DNA from 3 places in the Brachymonas sp. KE5 genome. Region 1 is predicted to be linked to each of the others. Evidence: predicted binding sites of a transcription regulator. Region 1 holds the regulator's gene; each other region holds the start of a gene.
The links. Region 1 encodes HrcA, which represses chaperone genes, less so after heat shock. Its sites were predicted from a motif close to TTAGCACTCNNNNNNNNNGAGTGCTAA; they were not measured.
Positions count from the first base shown of each region.

Region 2: the regulator HrcA is predicted to act here: its motif matches at 1,987-2,013, upstream of rpoH (RNA polymerase sigma factor RpoH).
Region 3: the regulator HrcA is predicted to act here: its motif matches at 3,483-3,509, upstream of groES (co-chaperone GroES).

Region 1 covers NZ_CM173463.1:1,625,588-1,632,544, reverse strand. The annotation lists gene mutY (A/G-specific adenine glycosylase) at 1-225, shown strand, start outside; gene rapZ (RNase adapter RapZ) at 288-1,190, opposite strand; gene recN (DNA repair protein RecN) at 1,214-2,890, opposite strand; gene ACX36O_RS07795 (NAD kinase) at 2,893-3,804, opposite strand; gene hrcA (heat-inducible transcriptional repressor HrcA) at 3,835-4,848, shown strand; tRNA gene ACX36O_RS07785 (tRNA-Arg) at 4,900-4,977, opposite strand; tRNA gene ACX36O_RS07780 (tRNA-Arg) at 5,019-5,096, opposite strand; gene ACX36O_RS07775 (c-type cytochrome) at 5,387-5,677, shown strand; gene ACX36O_RS07770 (NAD(P)/FAD-dependent oxidoreductase) at 5,674-6,957, shown strand, end outside.
Region 2 covers NZ_CM173463.1:2,285,178-2,292,134, reverse strand. The annotation lists gene ACX36O_RS10830 (ZIP family metal transporter) at 1-712, opposite strand, end outside; gene rpoH (RNA polymerase sigma factor RpoH) at 963-1,919, opposite strand; gene ftsY (signal recognition particle-docking protein FtsY) at 2,172-3,323, opposite strand; gene rsmD (16S rRNA (guanine(966)-N(2))-methyltransferase RsmD) at 3,722-4,480, shown strand; gene coaD (pantetheine-phosphate adenylyltransferase) at 4,559-5,047, shown strand; gene ACX36O_RS10805 (DUF1294 domain-containing protein) at 5,044-5,331, shown strand; gene ACX36O_RS10800 (2'-5' RNA ligase family protein) at 5,375-6,097, shown strand; gene recJ (single-stranded-DNA-specific exonuclease RecJ) at 6,165-6,957, opposite strand, start outside.
Region 3 covers NZ_CM173463.1:2,207,352-2,214,308, reverse strand. The annotation lists partial or broken gene ACX36O_RS10480 (oxidoreductase) at 1-650, opposite strand, end outside; gene ACX36O_RS10475 (PadR family transcriptional regulator) at 756-1,307, shown strand; gene groL (chaperonin GroEL) at 1,419-3,056, opposite strand; gene groES (co-chaperone GroES) at 3,106-3,396, opposite strand; gene ACX36O_RS10460 (C40 family peptidase) at 3,579-4,196, opposite strand; gene ACX36O_RS10455 (ferredoxin reductase family protein) at 4,346-5,701, shown strand; gene ACX36O_RS10450 (1,4-dihydroxy-2-naphthoate polyprenyltransferase) at 5,794-6,711, shown strand; gene ACX36O_RS10445 (N-acetylmuramoyl-L-alanine amidase) at 6,772-6,957, opposite strand, start outside.

The DNA.
Region 1 (6,957 bases):
GCATTCAAGCATGTGCTGACGCACAAGGATCTCTATCTGCACCCCGTCGTGCTGGAATTGCAGGGCAACGTGGTGGCAGAGCCTGCGCCAGCCGTTCCCTTTGCTGGACTGGAGGGCCGCTGGATTGCCGATTGGGAGACGGTGGGCCTGCCGGCACCATTGCGCAAATGGCTGAAGGCACAGCAGGAGGCAACAGCGCCCGGCACCCGCGAGCTATGGGATTGAGCGTATAGCCTGGTCGAGGGGCCTGAACGCAGGGTGCCTGTCTTTCGGCAGGCAGCTTCGCGTCAGACCGCCTCCATCTCCCGGTGCCGCTTGATGCACACCCACTCGTCCTTGAAGTCGTTGTAGAGCTGCTCCACCAGATAGACCGAGCGGTGCTGGCCGCCGGTACAGCCCACCGCGACCGTCACATAGCTGCGATGGTCGTTGGACAGCTCGGGCAGCCAGTGCTGCAGGAATTCGCGGATGTGCTTGCGCATCAGCGTGACCGCGGGCTGCTGCTGCAGGAAGTCGATCACGGGCGCATCCCGGCCGGTCAGGTCGCGCATGCCGGGCTCGTAATGCGGGTTGGGCAGCATGCGCACGTCAAACACATAGTCGGCATCGGTTGGCACACCGCGCTTGAAGGCGAAGGATTCGAACACCAGCGTGAGCTGGCTGTGCTGCACGGCCAGCAGACTCTTGATCTGGCTGCGCAGCTGCGAGGCGCGCGTCATGGTGGTGTCGATCACCTCGGCCTGTTCGCGGTAGGCGGCGAGCAGCAGGCGTTCCTGGGCGATGGCGTCGCGCAGGTCGTGCACCTGATCGTGCGTGCTGACCTTGGTGAGCGGATGCTTGCGGCGTGTTTCGGAGAAGCGGCGCACCAGGGTTTCGTCGCTCGCGTCCAGGAACAGCGGCGTCACGTGGATGCCGCTGTGGCGCAAGGCGTTGATCTGTACCGGAATCAGTGGCAGCGAGGTGGCGCTGCGCGCGTCCATGGCGATAGCGATCTTGTTGCCGTCCTTGGTTTTCTCGACCTCGATGAATGGCAGCAGCAACTCCGGAGGCAGGTTGTCGACGCAGTAGAAACCGGCATCTTCCAGTGCGTGCAGCGCAATCGACTTGCCGGAGCCGGACATGCCGCTGATGATGACCAGATGGATATCGGTCTGCGGCTCGGGGGCGATCAGGGCGGAGGTCTCGGTCATGTCGCTTCCAGTGATCGGATGCATTACGCGGGCGTGCGGGATCGGGCCTTGTGCAGCATTTCGCCGGCGTGGGCCAGGGTGGTGGACGATTCGGCGTCACCGCCCAGCATGCGGGCGATTTCGTGCAGGCGTTCGTTTTCGGCCAGCATTTCGGCGCTGCTGACGGTGGCGGGCTGCGTGCCGCCCGCGGTCTTGAACACGCGCAGATGGTGGTTGGCGCAGGCGGCCACCTGTGGCAGGTGGGTGACGGCCAGCACCTGCCGGTCCTGCCCCAGTTGCTGCATCAGCTGGCCGACGGTGTGCGCGACCTTGCCGCCCACGCCCGCATCCACCTCGTCGAAGATCAGCGTGGGCGCTGTGCCCAGCTGGCTGGTGGTGACGGCAATGGCCAGTGCGATGCGGGACAGTTCGCCGCCGGAGGCCACCTTGGCGATGGGCCGCGGCGTGCTGCCCGCATGGCCGGCCACCAGGAAGTCGATGGCATCGGCGCCACTGCTGCCGGCTTGCGCGGCGGGGGCAACGTCTACCACGAAGCGGCCGCCCTGCATGCCGAGCTGCTGCATGGCACTGGTGATGCTTTCGCCCAACTGGTCTGCCGCCTGCTTGCGCAGGCCGGTCAGGCGTGTGGCTTCCTTCCGATAGGCGGCGCTGGCCCCCTGTTCGGCTTGCTGCAGGGGCTCCAGATCCTCGGCGGCATCCAGCGCCTGCAGCTGCTGCTGCCAGCCGGTCCAGGTGGCGGCCAGTTCTTCGGGTTGCACGCGGAAACGCCGTGCCAGCGAGATCCAGCCGGACAGGCGCTGGTCCAGCTGGGCCAGGCGGTCCGGGTCGAGTTCGGTGCGGTGCAGATAGGCGTGCAGGCCACGCTGGGCCTCTTCCAGCTGGGTCTGGCTGCTGGCGAGCAGGGCAGTCCATTCGGCAAAGGCCGGCTCGATATGCTCCTGCTCCTGCAGTGCGTGCACGGCGGTGTGCAGGGTGTCGAGCAGACCGTGCTGTTCACCTTCCAGTGCCTGCAGGGCGGTGCCTGCGGCATCCAGCAACTGCTGGGCATGGGCCAGGCGCTGGTGTTCGCTGTTGAGTTCGGGCCATTCATCGGCCTGGGGGCCGAGCTTGTCGACTTCGGCGACCTGCCACTGCAGGCGCTCGCGTTCCTGCTGGCGCTGTTCCTGGCCCTGGGTGGCCTGCTCCAGCTGCTCGCGGGCAGTTTGCCATTGCTGCCAGAGCGTGCGGATGGCCGTGGTGTCAATGCGGCCGTAGCCGTCGAGCAGGGCGCGCGTGCTGGCCGGTTGCATCAGGCTTTGCCAGGCGTGCTGGCCGTGGATATCCACCAGCAGGCTGCCCAGTGCACGCAATTGCGTGGCGGTGGCCGGCGTGCCGTTGATCCAGCCGCGGCTCTTGCCCTGGCTGTCAACCACGCGGCGCAGCAGCAGGCCTTCTTCGGCATCCGCCTCGATGCCGTATTCGTCCAGCAGAGGTGCCAGCGCAGGGGTGATGTCGAAATGTGCAGTGATGTCGGTGCGATTGCAGCCTTCGCGCACGAAGCCGGCATCGGCACGGGCGCCCATCACCAGTTGCAGGGCGTCCACCAGAATGGATTTGCCCGCGCCGGTCTCGCCTGTGAGCGCGGTAAAGCCGTTGTGAACGTCCAGATCCAGAGCCTGCACGATCACGAAATCCTGCAGGGCAATACGCCGTAGCGCCATGGTCAGTTGCTCCCGCTGTTCCAGTGCAGCTTTTCGCGCAGGGTGTCGAAATAGTTCCAGCCACGCGGGTGCAGGAACAGAGCTTCGTGATCCGAGCGGCGCACCACCACGCGATCGCCGGATTGCAGCGAGGAAAGCGATTGCGTGTCGAAGTTGGCGCTGGCCTTGCGGCCGGAGACCACCTCGATGCTGATTTCGCTCGAATCACTGAGCACAATGGGGCGGTTGGAGAGGGTGTGCGGGGCAATCGGCACCAGCACCCATCCGGCCACCGACGGGTGCAGCAGCGGACCACCGGCCGACAGCGAATAGGCCGTGGAGCCGGTGGAGGTGGACACGATCAGACCGTCGGCGCGCTGGTTGGACACGAAATGCCCGTCGACCTCGATGCGCAGTTCCACCATGCCCGCCGTGCTGCCGCGGTTGATCACCACGTCATTGAAGGCAATCGCCTCGAACACGGTGCTTTCGCCACGCTTGACCTGGCCCAGCATCATGCTGCGGTGGTCTTCGATGTATTCGCCGCGCAGCATGGGGGGCAGGGTTTCACAGATGCGGCCCAGGGGAATGTCAGTAATAAAGCCTAGGCGTCCTTGGTTGATGCCAATGAGCGGCACCTTGGCAGGAGCCAGCGTGCGCGCAGCGCCGAGCATGGTACCGTCGCCGCCCACCACCACGGCCAGATCGCACTGTTCGCCGATCTCGACCATCTCCAGCGAGGGGTAGCGGGCATTGAGGCCGGTCATCTCGGCCGCGCGGAATTCCATGGCCACCTGGCAGCCGTTGCGTTCCAGACATTCGGCCACGGCCAGCATGATTTCGGGGGGAGTGCCTTCGGAATGAGAAGCCTGCTGCAGGTTATTGCTTTGCAGGAATTTTCCAATCAGTCCGACGTGGTGAAATTGGGGCTTCATACTTACATTAGATCATTAAAATGTGACGCCATGCTCGACGATCGTGCCAAGTTGCTGCTCAAGACCCTGGTCGACCGCTACATCGCGGACGGCCAGCCCGTGGGTTCCCGTACGCTCTCGCAAACCGCGGGGCTGGAACTGTCGCCGGCCACCATCCGCAACGTGATGGCGGACCTTGAAAACCTGGGCCTGATCGCCAGCCCCCATACCTCCGCAGGGCGCATCCCGACGGCGCGCGGCTACCGGCTGTTTGTGGACACCATGCTCACGGCCGATCCGGCGCATCTGTCCGTTTCCATGCCCACGCTCGCCCTGCCGCCCGAGCAGCCGCAGAAGGTCATCGCCAATGCTGCCAACATGCTGTCGAGCCTGTCGCAGTTCGTGGGCGTGGTGATGAGCCCGCGGCGCGGGTCCGTCTTTCGGCATATCGAATTCCTGCGCCTGTCGGAAAAACGGGTGCTGGTGATCATCGTCTCGCCGGAAGGGGATGTGCAGAATCGCGTCCTGTTTACCGAAACCGATTTCGACCAGAGCCAGCTGGTGGAAGCCGCCAATTATCTGAACGCACATTACAGCGGGCTTGCACTGGAGCAGGTGAGCGTGCGCCTGAAGGACGAGGTGGAAACCCTGCGTGGTGAAATTGCCGCGCTGATGCAGGCCGCCATCGCGGCCAGCACCGAGGCCATGCAGGAGCATGAGCAGGATGTGGTGATTGCAGGGGAGCGCAACCTGCTGTCTGTGAGCGATTTTTCCAGCGACATGTCGCAGTTGCGCCGCGCGTTTGACCTGTTCGAGCAGAAGACCACACTGATGCGTCTGCTGGACGAATCGAGCCAGGCGGCGGGCGTGCATATCTACATCGGCGGCGAGAGCCAGGTGGTGCCGGTGGAGGAGCTCTCGGTGGTGAGTGCGCCTTACAGCGTGGATGGCACGGTGGTGGGCACGCTGGGAGTGATCGGGCCGGTGCGCATGCCGTATCAGCGCATGGTGGAGATTGTGGACATCGCTTCACGGCTGGTGAGCAATGCGCTGAGCCAGCGCTGAGCGGAAAAAACAAAAACGCCTTGCATTGCTGCAAGGCGTTTCTGAACTTTCTGGCGCGACTGGCAGGATTCGAACCCACGACCCCTTGGTTCGTAGCCAAGTACTCTAATCCAACTGAGCTACAGTCGCTGAAAGGAAAACAAAACGCCTGGATAGGCGTTCTGCAATGTTGGCGCGGCTGGCAGGATTCGAACCCACGACCCCTTGGTTCGTAGCCAAGTACTCTAATCCAACTGAGCTACAGCCGCTGAAGCATCGAAGTATAGCGTAGTTTTTGCGGTGGAGCCAGGATTTTTTAAAAAAACCACGCATAGAACGAACAGTTGGAAGGGCGTGGTTCCTCATGGCAAGACAGTTATGATCCCGACGCGGGCATACGGCTTGCAATCATCAGACAGGCTGCCGTCTTTGATCCGGCGGCCATCGCAGTTATCAGTCATGAGGTGTCCAGTTGGATCTGCATTCATCTCCCCCCCGGCGTGGAATAACGCCTTTCAAGCTTGCGCGCTACGGAAGCGCAAGTGTTCATATCGCGACCTTGCTGCTGGGCCTGGCGCCGGCTGCTGTGGTGATGGCGCAGCAACAGCCGCATTTGTCGTCCATGGCGGTTGCGGCAGCCACCTGTGCCAACTGTCATGGCACGGATGGCCGTTCGCCCGGAATCATCCCCTCCATCGCCGGTCAGCCGAAAGACAGGCTGTTGCAGCGTTTGCAGGATTTCAAGGCCGGCATTGATCCGCGTGCCACGGTGATGACGCGCCTGATGAAAGGCTACAGCGAGGACGAGTTGAGAGATCTCGCCGGATATTTTTCGGAGGTGCCCCGATGAAACCACATGACAACAGCATCTCCCGCCGCCAGGTTCTGGGCGGCATGGCGGCCGGTGGCATGCTGCTGGGCGCTCCTGCGCTGGTGCAGGCGCGCCAGGCATCTGCCCACGTGGTGGTGGTCGGAGGAGGCTTTGGCGGGGCAACGGCAGCGCGCTATCTGCGCCGCTACCATCCGGATGTGCAGATCACTCTGGTCGAGCCGGCGCAGCGCTTTTACACCTGCCCGTTTTCCAATCTGTACCTGGCGGGATTGCGCGAGTGGGACAGTCTCGGCCATGGCTTTGATGGCTTGCGCAAGCAGGGCATCGAGGTGGTGCACGCGAGCGCAGAGCAGCTTGATGCCAGGGGCAGGACGGTGAAGTTGTCCAACGGCAGTAGCCTGCGCTGGGACAAGCTGGTGCTGTCCCCCGGCGTGGACATGCAATGGAACAAGCTGCAGGGCTATGACCAGGCAGCCGCCGAGCATGCGCCACACGCCTGGAAGGCCGGTGCGCAGACGCAGTTGCTCAAGCGCCAATTGCAGGCCATGAAGGATGGTGGCACCTTCATCATGACGATTCCGGAGAATCCGTTCCGCTGCCCGCCCGGCCCGTATGAGCGTGCGGCCATGGTGGCGCACTATTTCAGGCAGCACAAGCCGAAGTCCAAGATCCTCCTGCTCGATGCCAAGACGGCGTTCTCCAAGCAGGCACTGTTCATGCAGGGCTGGAAGGCGCTGTACGGCAACATGATCGAATGGGTGGGGCAGGTGGACGATGGCGAGGTTGTGCGCGTGGATGCACGCCGGCGCGAGGTCGAGACGGCCTTTGGCCAGAAGCACCGGGCCGATGTGCTCAACGTCATTCCGCCGCAGAAGGCGGGCCTGATCGCAGAACGCGCCGGCGTGACCAACGCAAGCGGCTGGGTGCCGGTGCATGGAGGCACCTTCGAATCCAGCCAGGTGCAGGACGTGTTCGTAGTGGGCGATGCGAGCATTGCCGCTCCCATGCCGAAGTCGGGCTTTGCGGCCAATACGCAGGGCAAGCTGGTGGCGGCCGTGATTGCGGCGCAGCTGCGCGGTCAGGCGCTGCCACAGGCATCGTTTTCCAACACCTGCTACAGCCTGATCGGGCCGGATTACGGCATCTCCGTTGCCGGTGTCTACAAGGCCGAAGGAAGCCGGGTGGTCGAGGCACCGGATTCGGGGGGTGTGAGTCCGCTGGATGCAGACGCCCGTTTCCGCCGCATGGAGGCGCTGTACGGCCAAGGCTGGTACAGCGCCATTACCGGCGATATCTGG
Region 2 (6,957 bases), 660 kb from region 1:
CCCAGAACACCAGGAAGCCTGCAAACAGCACCAGCGTGAAGAACGGTTTTTCTTCCACCTCGTGCGCCTCCATCAGCAGCTCTTCCGTCACCAGGTAGAGCAGGGCGGCCGCACTGAAGGCCAGCACGGTGCCGATGGTGTCGTGCGAAGCCTGCGCCAGCAGCAGGCTGCCCGCCAGGGCGCAGCACAGCACCGTCAGCCCCAGCGCGCCGGACACGGCAATGATCTTCCAGCCGCGGATGCTGTCGGAGGCCAGCGCCAGGCCGAGGAACAGCAGTTCCACCGACAGACCGAGCGCCAGGATCATGCCGGTTTCGCCGCCCGCGGCAAAGCCGGCGCCAATGATGAAGCCGTCCACCGCCACGTCGATGAAGGTGGCCAGCAGCAGGCCGGTGGCCATGCCGGCAGCGGCCTGGCCGCTGGCAATCGCGCGCTGCTCTTCGGCATGTTCCAGCTTCATGGTCCAGAGCTTGAGTCCGTACATGAACATGCTGCCGGCTGCAAAGGCCGCCAATACGTGCCAGGGGGCCGGATGCTCGCGCGCGATTTCCGGCAGCAGCTCGACGGCCAGCGCTGCCAGCACCACGCCTGCCGCAAAGTGCTGGATCATGCTGCGCGTCTGGTGGCTCGGGGCCCAGACCGCCGCGAGAACCCCGCCAGCCAGCGCCACCAGCGCAGGAATGGCCATCAGCATCAGGGCATGGGAGTTCATGGGGGACTTCACTTTCCGGGGGGGCGAACAGTTCATTGTAGAACTGCGGTTTTTCGGACAAGCGAAGCGCTGACGGAAAATCTTCGGGCAACCGCACAATGGTGCGCAGGACATTCCCCCGCCGGCACACCAGTGGCGCAGAGTGACGTTCCGGGCCGGATTCCGCAATCGCTGTGGCCGCGTATCCTGCAGCACCCATGAAAAAGGCCGCTCATCCGAGCGGCCCCACAGGCTGTCAGGCGCCTAGGGCTCAGGCATACTCCACCAGCGCCGTCTTCATCTTCTTCATGGCCGCCGACTCGATCTGGCGGATGCGCTCGGCGCTCACGCCGTACTCGGCGGCCAGTTCGTGCAGCGTCATGCCGCCGGAGCCGTCGTCGTTCACGGCCAGCCAGCGCTGTTCCACGATGCGGCGGCTGCGCGGGTCGAGCGTGTCGAGCGCGGCGGCGATGCCGTCGGTGGCCATCACGTCGCGTTGCTGGGCTTCCAGCATGGCGGTGGGCTCGTGGCTGGCATCGCTCAGGTAGGCGATCGGGCCGAAGGCCTGCTCGCCGTCATCGCTGGGAGCCGGATCGAGCAGCACATCGCCGCCGCTCATGCGCGTTTCCATCTCCATCACTTCCTCGCGCTTGACGTTGAGGTCTTTCGCGATGATGTCGATTTCCTGCTCGGTGAGCGTGTCGCGGTGCATGGCCGCATCGTCCAGGCCGGCGATGGCCTTGAAGCCCTGCTTCTTGCTGCGCAGGTTGAAGAACAGCTTGCGCTGCGCCTTGGTCGTGGCGACCTTGACCATGCGCCAGTTCTTCAGGATGTACTCGTGGATCTCGGCCTTGATCCAGTGCATGGCGTAGCTCACCAGGCGCACGCCCTGATCCGGATCGAAGCGCTTGACGGCTTTCATCAGGCCGATGTTGCCTTCCTGGATCAGGTCGCCGTGCGGCAGGCCATAGCCCAGGTACTGGCGCGACACGGCCACCACCAGACGCAGGTGCGACATGATGAGGCGACCGGCGGCGTCCAGGTCGTTGTGGTCTTTCAGTTTCTTGGCGTAGTCATGCTCCTGCTCGGGCGTGAGCATGGGCATGCGGTTGACCGCGCTGATGTACGCGTCAAGATTGCCCAGTGCGGGCAAGGTGGCCACTGCCGACCAGTTGGGGGCAATGGCAATGTCTTGGGTCTTGGTGGAGGCAACAGCCCTATCAGCCATGTGTCTTCACTCCTTTCAGGGTATTGGATACATCTCTTGCCGAGATGTTCCTCATTGGCGAAAGATATTAGCACTCCTGAAAGTCGAGTGCTAAATCTGCCGGGAAAACCTGTAACAAATCAGGGGCTGTCGCAGAATTGCGAGAGCCATCGGGGCAAATGCTTCTACGCCTTGTTGCACATTCTGATGCCTGGGCCCTCCACGCGGCGTAGGACACTGCCCCGGATGCGCGACAGCTCCGGGAAATGCCGCTCAACCCAGCAGCGCCTGCGCAAATTCGCGCGCATTGAAGGTTTCCAGGTCTTCCAGTTTTTCGCCCACACCGACGAAATACACCGGAACCGGTTTCTCGCGCGCAATCGCGCACAGCACGCCGCCCTTGGCGGTGCCGTCGAGCTTGGTCACGATCAGGCCGGTCAGTTCCAGTGCGTCGTCGAACGCCTTGACCTGTGCCAGCGCGTTCTGGCCGGTGTTGCCGTCGATCACCAGCAGCACCTCGTGCGGTGCGGTGACGTAGGCCTTGGTGATGGTGCGGCGGATCTTCTTGAGCTCGTCCATCAGGTGCAGCTGGGTGGGCAGGCGGCCGGCAGTATCGACCAGCACCACGTTCTTGCCGCGCGCGCGGCCAGCGGCGACGGCATCGAAGCTCAGGGCCGCCGGGTCCCCACCGGCGTTGCTGACGATCTCGACCGTGTTGCGGTCGGCCCAGATGGCGAGCTGCTCGCGGGCAGCGGCACGGAAGGTGTCGGCAGCAGCCAGCAGCACGCTTTGCCGGTGGTCGCTCAGGTGCTTGGTGAGTTTGCCGATGGAGGTGGTCTTGCCGGCGCCGTTGACGCCAGCCACCATGATCACGGTGGGCGTGTGCTCGCCGATCACCAGTTGCTTTTCCAGCGGCTGCAGCAGTTCGGCAATGGCATCGGTCAGCAGGGTGCGCACCTGCGCCGGATCGGTGGCCTTGGCGGCCTTGACGCGGCGCTTGAGGTCTTCCAGCAGGTATTCGGTGGCCTGCACGCCGGCATCGGCCATGAGCAGGGCGGCCTCGAGGTCTTCGTAGAGTTCCTCGTCGATTCGGGTGCCGGTAAAGACGGTGGTGATGCTGCTGCCGGTGCGGCGCAGACCGGTCTTGAGGCGGTTGAACCAGCCGGCGCGGGTGGCGGTGTCAGCTGCAGCCGCTTCGTCGTCGGCGACCGGCTCGTCTGCGGATGCCGATGCCGATGCCGATGCCGCGGCGGGCGTTTGCGCCTCGGGAGTGGCGGCAGGTGCCTGTTCGGCGTGGCGCGGCGCCGGCGACTTGCTGCTGGCTGGCACATCGTCGGCTTCTTCCGGTGTAGCCGCGAGGGCGGCTTCGGTCAGGGCGGCTTCGTCGATGGGCGTGGGCTCCAGCGCGGCGAAACTGCTGTCCATGGCATCGTGCTGCAGCGCCTGGATCAGGGCCTGCTCGGCCAGCGGTAGTTCGCCGGAGGCGGCCGGGGCGTCGGCACTGGCCGGGCTTGCTTCGTCGCCCCCGAAACTGCGGCGCAGGCGGTTGAGCCAGCCACCGGAGGCGGGGACCTGTTCGGTTGCCGGAGCTTCGGGCGCAGCCTGCACGCCCGTCTCCGCAGTCGTCTCCGGCGCTGCCTCGGCAACGGGGGTTTCGACAGGGGATTCGGGGGCGGCAGGTTTTTTCTTGAAGAAGCTGAACATGGCAGAGTGGAGTGGGCGCAAGGCGGGCAACTCCCTCATTGTACGAAGTGCATGGGTCGGGCACATGACAGCCCGCAAGATATCCGGCGAAACCCCCTTTTTATCCTATGATTTCCGCCATGGGACGTTCCAGCCTGTCATTGTCAGCCATCGAAAAACGCCTGCGCAGCCAGGCGCAGTCGCCGCATGCCGAGCCAGATGCCGCCGAAGCGGGGGCGAAAGGCGTTGCGCATCCTGCCAAATTTGCTCCCGGAGGGCGCGCATCAGCGGCCGGCACGGGGAAAAAACCGGGTCAGGCGCCAGCGCGCGCAGCCGGCCAGGTCCGCATTGTCGGCGGCCAGTGGCGCCGTCGTCTGCTGCCGGTGGCGGCCGGCCCGGGCGTGCCGCCCGGCCTGCGCCCCACGCCCGACCGCGTGCGCGAAACGCTGTTCAACTGGCTGGGCCAGGACCTTGGCGGCTGGCACTGCATCGACCTGTGCGCCGGTACCGGTGCCCTGGGCCTGGAGGCCGCCTCGCGCGGCGCCGCCAGCGTGCTGCTGGTGGAGCAGCATGCCGCGCTGGTGCGCCAGTTGCGCGAACTGAAGGAGCTGCTGGGCGCCGATGCCGTGCAGGTGCGCCAGGGTGATGCACTGGCCGTGCTGCACGAGGCGGCGCGCCGGCCCGGCAGCATCGACCTTGTCCTGCTCGATCCTCCGTTCGACGCCGACTGGTATGCCAAGGCCCTGCAGGCCGCGTTGCCGGTGCTGCGCGCGGGAGGCTATCTGTATCTCGAGGCCGGCCGTGAATGGAAGCCGGAGGAACTGGCCGGGCTCGGCTGGCAGCGCTGGCGCCATCTCAAGGCCGGCCAGGTGCATGCGCACCTGCTGCAGCCCGCCTGAGCGCCATCACCATGCAGGACTGATTGCCGGCGCCCCGTGCGCAGCCCCACAAACCCCCGATTCATTGCAGGAGACACCATGACCAGGATCACCGCCATCTACCCCGGCACCTTCGACCCGCTCACGCTGGGGCACGAGGAGCTGGTGCGCCGCGCCTCGCAGCTGTTCGATCATCTGATCGTGGCGGTGGCGGCCGGCCACCACAAGAAACCCATGTTCGACCTGAACGAGCGGCTGGACATGGTGCGCGAGGCGGTGGCCAAGTACGGCAATGTGACAGTGGAAGCCTATGACGGCCTGCTGCGTGATTTCGTGGTGGCGCGCGGCGGCAAGGCCATGGTGCGCGGGCTGCGCGCCGTGACCGACTTCGACTACGAATTCCAGCTCGCCGGCATGAACCGCCACCTGATGCCGGAAGTGGAGACCGTGTTCCTCACGCCGAGCGTGCAGTACCAGTTCGTCAGCAGCACCTATGTGCGCGAGATCGCCACGCTCGGTGGCGAGGTGGATGTGTTCGTCTCGCCGAGCGTGTTCCGCCGGCTGATGGACAAGGTGGGCCGCGCATGACGCTGGCCCGCTGGCTGGTCGTGGTGTACGTATCCGCCAGCCTGTGTGCCTTCATTGCCTACGCCTGGGACAAGGCCGCGGCGCGCGCGGGAAAGCAGCGCATTCCCGAGAGCTTTCTGCATCTGCTGGGGCTGCTCGGCGGCTGGCCCGGCGCCTGGCTGGCGCAGCAGCTGTTCCGGCACAAGACGCTCGAGCCGCCGTTCCGCATCGTGTTCTGGTTGACGGTGTTGTTGAACCTGGCGGTTCTTGCGGGCGGCTTGTACTGGCTGGCGCAGGGTGGTTGACGCGGCGACGGGCTTGCGCGCGCGAGGCGAGACAGGGCGTCCAGTGCGTCTGCAGCGCAATGTATGCGGTGATTTTTCGGCCTGGCATCGCGGACGTCCGTGGTTTCTGCTGTGGGCGCTGGATGTCGACGTACCGGAGCTGCGACCATCGTTCACTCGAGCGCAGCGGCAGCTGGCGCCCTGGTTGCTCGATGGCTATCGCCGCCAGCCGCATGTGACGCTGGGACTGTGCGGCTTTCCCGTGCAGCAGGAGGCGGGCGGATTCCGGCATGCCGAAGACGGAACGCCGAAGGTGGCCGATCCAGAGGGAGCCTCGGCCGATGCCTGCCCCCGGGCTGCGTTGCACAGGCACATGCAGGGGCTGTCAGGGGCGGGCTTGGGGCCGTTCGAGATCGAGGTGGGTCGAGTGGGGACTTTTGCCACGGCCCCTTTCCTGGTGGTGCGCCACGCTGGCGAGCTGGATGCGCTGCGGACGGCGCTGGCGCTCGATCCGGCCTTGCAGCACCTGGATGATTACCTGCCGCACGTGACGCTGGGTCTGTATCGTGAATCCTGGTTGCTGGGTGACTTGCTGCCCAATCTGGCGGTGTTGGACATGCTGCCTCCCGTATCCGTGCATGTGCAGGAGGTGGCGCTGATGGCCTACGCCGCTGCGCAGGTGGGTGGGCCGCTGGTGACAGTGGCGACATTCGATTTGTCCAGCCGGCGCTTGCGCTGGCATCCTGCTGCCAGCTGCGTAGTGGGAACGGCCTGGCTGGAGGGCTGACCTGGCTGCAGGGCTGACCAGATGGCCGGAGAGCCGTCAGGCACATGCGTAGCCCGTGCGGCAGCCGTCAGTCCGCCATCCCTTCCACCACGAACTGCACGCTCTCGCGCCCCTGCCAGCTGTTGATGTCCAGCCGGTAGGCCAGATGCGCCCGCGCCGGCAGCGGCTCGCTGCGGCCGAACCAGATGCCGTCCACGGTTTCGCCGTGGTGGCGCAGCTGCAGTTTCAGGTGGCGCTCGCCCACCAGGCGTTGCTGGAGCACCTCCATCTCCTCGCTGAACACGGGTGCGGCAAAGCCCTGGCCCCAGACGGCCTGCTGCAGGCTGGCGGCCACATCGGTGCGTCGGAACCGGGCCGGCAGCGCGCCATCGGTTTCCAGCGTGCGCTGCAGCGTGGCGGCATCCAGCCACTCCTCGGCGACTTGTGCCAGCGCCTGCTTGAACACCTCCAGGTGCTCGCGTGCAATGGTGCAGCCCGCCGCCATGGCGTGGCCGCCGAACTTCTGCAGCACTTCCGGATGGCGCTTGGCCACCAGATCGAGTGCATCGCGCAGATGGAAGCCCGCAATCGAGCGCCCCGAGCCTTTCAGCAGATGCTCCATGCCGGGCGCCGCACTGGCGGCAAACACGAAGGTGGGGCGGTGCAGCCGGTCCTTCAGGCGCGAGGCGACGATGCCGACCACGCCTTCGTGGAAGCTGTCGTCGAACACGCTGAGCGCGGCCGGAGGCTCCTGCAGCGTGGCCTGCAGCTTCTCGGTCAGCGTGAAGGCCTGCGCGCCCATGCCGTCCTCGATGCTGCGGCGCTCGCGGTTGATGGCTTCGAGCTGCTGCGCCAGTTCGGTGGCGCGCAAGGCATCGTCG
Region 3 (6,957 bases), 580 kb from region 1:
ATGATGAAATTGGGGCCCACGCGCTCGCGCACGCGGCGCACGATCTCCACCGGGAAGCGGATGCGGTTGGCGTAGCTGCCGCCCCATTCGTCGGTGCGCTGGTTGGTGCGCAGGGCGATGAATTCGTTGATGAGGTAGCCCTCGCTGCCCATGATCTCCACGCCGTCGTAACCGGCGTGCTGCGCCAGTGCGGCGCAGCGGACGAAGTCGGCGATGGTCTGCTCCACCTCGTCGCCGGTGAGCGCGTGCGGCGTGAAAGGCGTGATCGGGCTCTTGAGCGCGCTGGGCGCGACCATGTCCGGATGGTAGGCATAGCGGCCGAAATGCAGGATCTGCATGGCAATCTTGCCGCCTTCGGCATGCACGGCCCGGGTGACGATGCGGTGCTGCTCCGCCTCTTCCTCGGTGGTGAGCATGGCGCCGCCCGGCATGGGGCGGGCGCGCTCGTTGGGGGCGATGCCACCGGTGACGATCAGGCCTGCCTCGCCGCGCGCGCGTTCGGCGTAGAACGCGGCCATGCGCTCGAAACCGTTGTCGACTTCTTCCAGCCCGACGTGCATGGAGCCCATCAGCACGCGGTTGCGCAGGGTGGTAAAGCCCAGGTCGAGCGGGGCGAGCAGGTGGGGATAGTGCGGGGCAGGGCTTTGCATGAGGTCTCGGTCCAGTGTCAGATGCGGATGGGTCGATTATGCAACTGGTTGCATAAAGAATGCATCGGGTTATCCCGAGGAGGGCGCGGCGGTACACTGGGCCCCATGTCGCTTCCACACGCATTGCTCACGGCCTTGCTGGAACGGCCCGCATCGGGGTCGGATCTGGCTTCGCGTTTCGACCGTTCCATCGGTCATTTCTGGCACGCATCCCATCAGCAGATCTACCGGGAACTGGCGCGGCTGGAAGAGGCCGGCTGGATCGAATCCCTGCCCGAGGAGCCGACGCGCGGGCGCAAGCGCGCCTACCGCATCCTGCCGGCCGGCCGCGAGGCCCTGCGGGACTGGCTGAGGCTGCCCGAGGAGCCCACGGTGCTGCGCGATGCCCTGCTGGTGCGCCTGCGTGCCGAAGCCATCGTGGGCCCGACCGGGCTGGAAGACGAAATCCGCCGGCATCTGGCCCTGCATCAGGACAAGCTGGCGCAGTACCGGGAGATCGAAGCGCGGGACTTTCCGGGTGGGGCGCCGGCAGAGCGTGGCGCCGCGCTGCAGCATGTGGTACTGCGGGGGGGAATCCGCTACGAGAACCAGTGGGTGGAACTGCTCACGGATGCGCTGGAGGTGCTGGCCCGCCCTGTGCCGGAAAGCGCCGGGTAGCAGCCACACGCCGTGAAACGGCCAACAAAAAACCCGCAGGGCTTGCGCTCTGCGGGTTTCGTTTGACAGGGAAGGCAAGGCCCAGGACCTTGCCGGAGCCTGTGCGGCTGATTACATCATGCCGCCCATGCCACCCATGCCGCCCATGTCAGGCATGGCCGGTGCATCTTCCTTCGGCATTTCTGCAACCATGCACTCGGTGGTCAGCATAAGGCTGGCCACGGATGCAGCGTTCTGCAGGGCGGTACGGGTCACCTTGGTGGGATCCAGGATACCCATCTCGATCATGTCGCCGTAGGTGTGGTTGGCAGCGTTGAAGCCGAAATTGCCTTCGCCTTCCAGCACCTTGTTCACCACCACGCTCGGCTCGTCGCCGGCGTTGGCCACGATTTCGCGCAGCGGAGCCTCGATGGCCTTGAACACCAGCTTGACGCCGGAATCCTGGTCGTGGTTGTCAGTCTGGACGGTACCCACGGCAGCGCGGGCGCGCAGCAGAGCCACGCCACCACCGGCCACGATGCCTTCTTCCACGGCAGCGCGGGTAGCGTGCAGGGCGTCTTCCACGCGGGCCTTCTTCTCCTTCATCTCGACTTCGGTGGCAGCGCCAACCTTGATCACGGCCACGCCGCCAGCCAGCTTGGCCACGCGTTCCTGCAGCTTCTCGCGGTCGTAGTCGGAGGTAGCTTCCTCGATCTGGATGCGGATCTGCTTGACGCGTGCCTCAATGTCGGCAGCAGCGCCGGCGCCGTCGATGATGGTGGTGTTTTCCTTGCCCACTTCGATCGTCTTGGCCTGGCCCAGGTCGGCCAGCGTGACTTTCTCCAGAGACAGGCCCACTTCCTCGGCGATCACCTTGCCGCCGGTCAGGATGGCGATGTCTTCCAGCATGGCCTTGCGACGGTCGCCGAAGCCCGGAGCCTTGACGGCCACGACCTTCAGGATGCCGCGGATGGTGTTGACCACCAGGGTCGCCAGTGCTTCGCCATCGACATCTTCAGCGATGATCAGCAGCGGACGGCCGGCCTTGGCCACGGCTTCCAGCACGGGCAGCAGGTCGCGGATGTTGCTGATCTTCTTGTCGAACAGCAGCACGAAGGGGTTCTCGAGGTTGGCAACCTGCTTCTCGGGGTTGTTGATGAAGTAGGGAGACAGGTAGCCGCGGTCGAACTGCATGCCCTCGACGACGTCCAGCTCGTTCTGCAGGGACTTGCCGTCTTCCACGGTGATCACGCCTTCCTTGCCGACCTTGTCCATGGCGTCAGCGATGATCTGGCCGATGGATTCGTCGGAGTTGGCGGAGATGGAACCGACCTGGGCGATTTCCTTGGAGGTGGTGGTGGGCTTGGAAGCGGCCTTGAGCTGCTCGACCAGAGCGGCGACAGCCTTGTCGATGCCGCGCTTGAGGTCCATCGGGTTCATGCCGGCGGCCACGTACTTCATGCCTTCGCGCACGATGGCCTGGGCCAGCACGGTAGCGGTGGTGGTGCCGTCACCGGCGTTGTCAGAGGTCTTGGAAGCGACTTCCTTGACCATCTGGGCGCCCATGTTCATCAGCTTGTCCTTCAGCTCGATTTCCTTGGCCACGGACACGCCGTCCTTGGTCACGGTGGGAGCGCCGAAGGAACGCTCGAGCACCACGTTGCGGCCTTTCGGGCCCAGGGTGGTCTTGACTGCGTTGGCCAGGATGTTCACGCCTTCGACCATGCGGGCGCGGGCGTCAGAGCCGAAAACTACGTCTTTAGCTGCCATTTTTCAAAATCTCCAGATATTCAGTGTTGCGTTGTGCGGGGGAAGGGGATTACTGCTCGACCACGGCGAACAGGTCGTCTTCCTTCATCACCAGCAGTTCTTCGCCGTTGACCTTGACGGACTGGCCGCTGTACTTGCCGAACAGCACGCGGTCGCCCACTTTCACGTTCAGGGCCATTTGCTCGCCCTTGTCGTTGCGTTTGCCGGGACCGACAGCCAGCACTTCGCCCTGGTCGGGCTTCTCGGTGGCTGCATCGGGAATCACGATGCCGGAGGCAGTCTTGGTTTCGTTTTCCAGACGCTTGACGATCACGCGATCGTGCAGGGGACGCAGGTTCATGGAATCTCCTTGGAAGATAAAATGGATAAGCGCAAAAAAATCGGAGGTGCCAGGCAAGAGCGCTGGCGCCCGTGCGCGTCGGGCTGTTAGCACTCGACCGCGACGAGTGCTAATGATAAGGGTGTTGGCGCGGGTTTCAAGGGGGGCTGTTACAAATTCGTGTTTGCCAGCCCCTGCCGGCCCTACAGGAAAACGGTACGCCCGCCATCGAAGCGCGGGGCAAAGTAGCTGCTGTCGATGCGGTCGGTGCGCACCACGCCGCCGCTGGAGGGGGCATGGATGAACTGGCGGTTGCCGATGTAGATGCCCATGTGCGAGAACGAGGCTCCCGACGTATTGAAGAACACCAGGTCGCCGCGCTGCAGCTGGCCGACGTCGCGCGGCAGGCTGGCGCGTGCCCATTGGGCCGTGCTGCGCGGCAGGGCGCGGCCGGCAAAGCCGCTGAAGACGTATTGCACCAGGCCGCTGCAGTCAAAGCCACCTTCGAGCGTGTTGCCTCCATAGCTGTAGGGCACGTTCACGGCCAGCATGGCGCGGGCCACGGCCTCTTCGCGCAGGGTGGCGTCGATCTGCACGGGATTGACCACGGCCAGTTCCGGCGTGCTGGTGCGCAGAGCGCCCGTGCCGCCAGTTCCGGTTCGGCGGCGCTGGCTGGTACGGGTGCTGCTTGGCGCCGAACCGCAGCCGGCCAGCAGACTGGCGCCCGCAAGCAGCGCCAGGCTGCAACTCAGCATGGCGCGTCGCGGGATGGCGCTGGCCGCAGTGGACGGAAAAGGTGAAGCAGGTTTGCAGCTAGTCATTGCAACTCCTGATTTTATATACGGTTCGTGTTTTAGCACGAGAGCCGCATTTTGCCAATCCATGGGCCCGCGATCAGGCTTTTCAGCAACTCTTCATGCTGCTTGGCTAAACTGGAAGAGTCAAGAACATAGACAAAAGGATGCATGCAATGAAACGGATAAGCATGGCGTTGTGGGGCAGCCTGGTGCTGCTGACCGGCTTGTGGCTGATGGCAGACACGCTGTTTCCCGAACCGTGGGGGTACTTTCCTTTCCGTACCGTGTTCATGCAGTACAGCGGCGTGATCGCCTTTGGCGCCATGAGCCTGTCCATGGTGCTGGCGATCCGCCCCCGTTGGCTGGAGCGTCCGCTGGACGGGCTCGACAAGATGTACCGCTTGCACAAGTGGCTGGGTATCACGGCGCTGGTGACCAGCGTGCTGCACTGGTGGTGGGCGCAGGGCACCAAGTGGATGGTGGGCTGGGGCTGGCTGGAGCGGCCGGTGCGCAGCGGCGGCGGGCAGCAGTACCGTGGCGGCCCGGATCAGATCCTGACGCTGGAGCAATGGCTGCGCTCGCAACGCGGGCTGGCCGAGTCGCTGGGCGAGTGGGCCTTTTATGCCGCGCTGGTGCTGATGGTGCTGGCCCTGGTGAAGCGCTTTCCGTATCACTGGTTTGTACGCACGCACAAGTGGCTGGCCGTTGCGTATCTGGTGCTGGCATGGCATACGTTCGTGCTGCTCAAGTACGACTACTGGTCGCAGCCGGTCGGCTGGGCCATGGCGGTACTGCTGGTGGCTGGCGTGGTCTCTGCGGTGCTGGTGCTGCTGGGCCGCGTGGGTGCGGGGCGCAAGGTGCATGGCACCATCGAATCCCTGCGCTATTTCGAGCCGCTGCGTGTGCTGCGCACCCATGTTCGCCTGCAGCCGGGCTGGAAAGGGCATGCAGCCGGCCAGTTTGCCTTCGTGCAGGGAGCGCATGACGCGGCCCATCCCTATACCATCGCTTCTTCCTGGGATCCGGCGCAGCAGACCATCGTGTTCGTGACCAAGGCACTGGGCGATCACACGGCGCAGCTGCATCAGGTGCTGCACGAGGGGGATGCCGTGACGGTGGAGGGGCCGTATGGCTGCTTCACTTTTGATGACGACAAGCCGCGCCAGATATGGATTGGTGCAGGCATCGGCATCACGCCATTCATTGCCCGCATGCAACAGCTGGCGCGTGACCGCGGGGAGCGGCCGGTGACGATCGACCTGTTCCATACCACGGCGGATTACGATGAGGACGCGATTGCCCTGCTTCAGGCCGATGCGCAGGCTGCCGGCGTGAAACTGCATGTGCTGGTGGATGCGCGCGATGGCTGGCTCAACGCCGAGCGCATCTGTGCCGCCGTGCCGCAATGGCAGCAGGCCAGCTTCTGGTTTTGCGGGCCGGCGGGCTTTGGTCAGGCCCTGCGGGCCGATCTGGGCGCCAGAGGGCTGCAGGATGCCAATTTCCATCAGGAGCTGTTTGCCATGCGCTGAGCCGGGTTGAACGAAGGCGGAGCAAGCTTCCCTACAATGGGCCTATGGCTCCTCCTTCTGGAACTCCTTCTCCTTCGCCCGGTTCCCCTTCCATGCCGCTGACACCGGCATCGGCACAGGCATTGCCCGGTGCCCGGCCGCCGGCATGGCGCGCCTGGATACTGGCTGCCCGCCCGCATACCCTGGGAGTGACGGTGGCCCCGGTGCTGGCAGCCTGTGCGCTGGCCTGGAGCGAGCGGGGGCGCTGGATGGCCGGCGTGGCGCTGCTTACCCTGCTGGCCGCCATGCTGATCCAGATCGGGACCAATCTGCTCAACGACGTGGGAGATTTCGAACGTGGGGCCGATGGCGCGGACCGGCTCGGGCCGCAGCGCGCCACGGCCATGGGCTGGCTGCGTGCGGAGCAGGTACGGCGCGCCGGTTTCGGTGCGCTGGGGGTGGCGTTTCTGTTCGGGGTGCTGCTGGCCACGGTGGGGGGCTGGCCCATCGTCTGGCTCGGGCTGGTGGCGTTGCTGTGCGGCTGGGCGTATACCGCCGGGCCCTGGCCGATCGCCTACAGTGCCTTTGGCGAAGTGTTCGTGTGGGTGTTCTTCGGGCTGGCCGCCGTGCTGGGCACGTATTTCCTCCAGACCGGGACGCTCAGCGGTGCTGCCTGGATGCTGGGCCACATGATGGGGGCGTTTGCCTCGGCCGTGATGCTGGTGAACAACACGCGCGATGCCGCCAGCGACGCGCGCGCCGGCAAGCGCACGCTGGCGGTGCGCCTGGGCTTGCAGGGCAGTCGCCGGCTGTATGTGGGCATGCTGGTGCTGCCTTTTCTGCTGTTGCCGCTGGTGGATGTGCAGGGAGCCTGGCTGGCCTTGCTGGCATTGCCGCTGGCTGCGCTGCTGATGTGGCGTTTCGTCCGGCAGGCGCCGGCACGCGGGCACAATCAGTTGCTGGCGCGCACCGCTCATCTGCAACTGGTGTTTGCCTTGCTGTGGAGTGCCGGGCTGTGGTGGGCGCCATGAAGGGATGGTTGCGGCGCTCGCATCCGGTAACGCCAACGCCGGGTTGCAGGCGCCTCGATCTCACACCGCGCGGCTGCGGGCCAGCGGCGGATTGCGGGCGAAGTAGCCCTGGATGCCGCGCATCAGCGAATCGGCCATGGAGCGCTGGTAGGCAGGGCTGCGCAGCTTGGCTTCCTCGCCGGGGTTGCTGACAAAGGCGGTTTCGACCAGCACGCTCGGAATGTCCGGCGCCTTGAGCACCGCAAA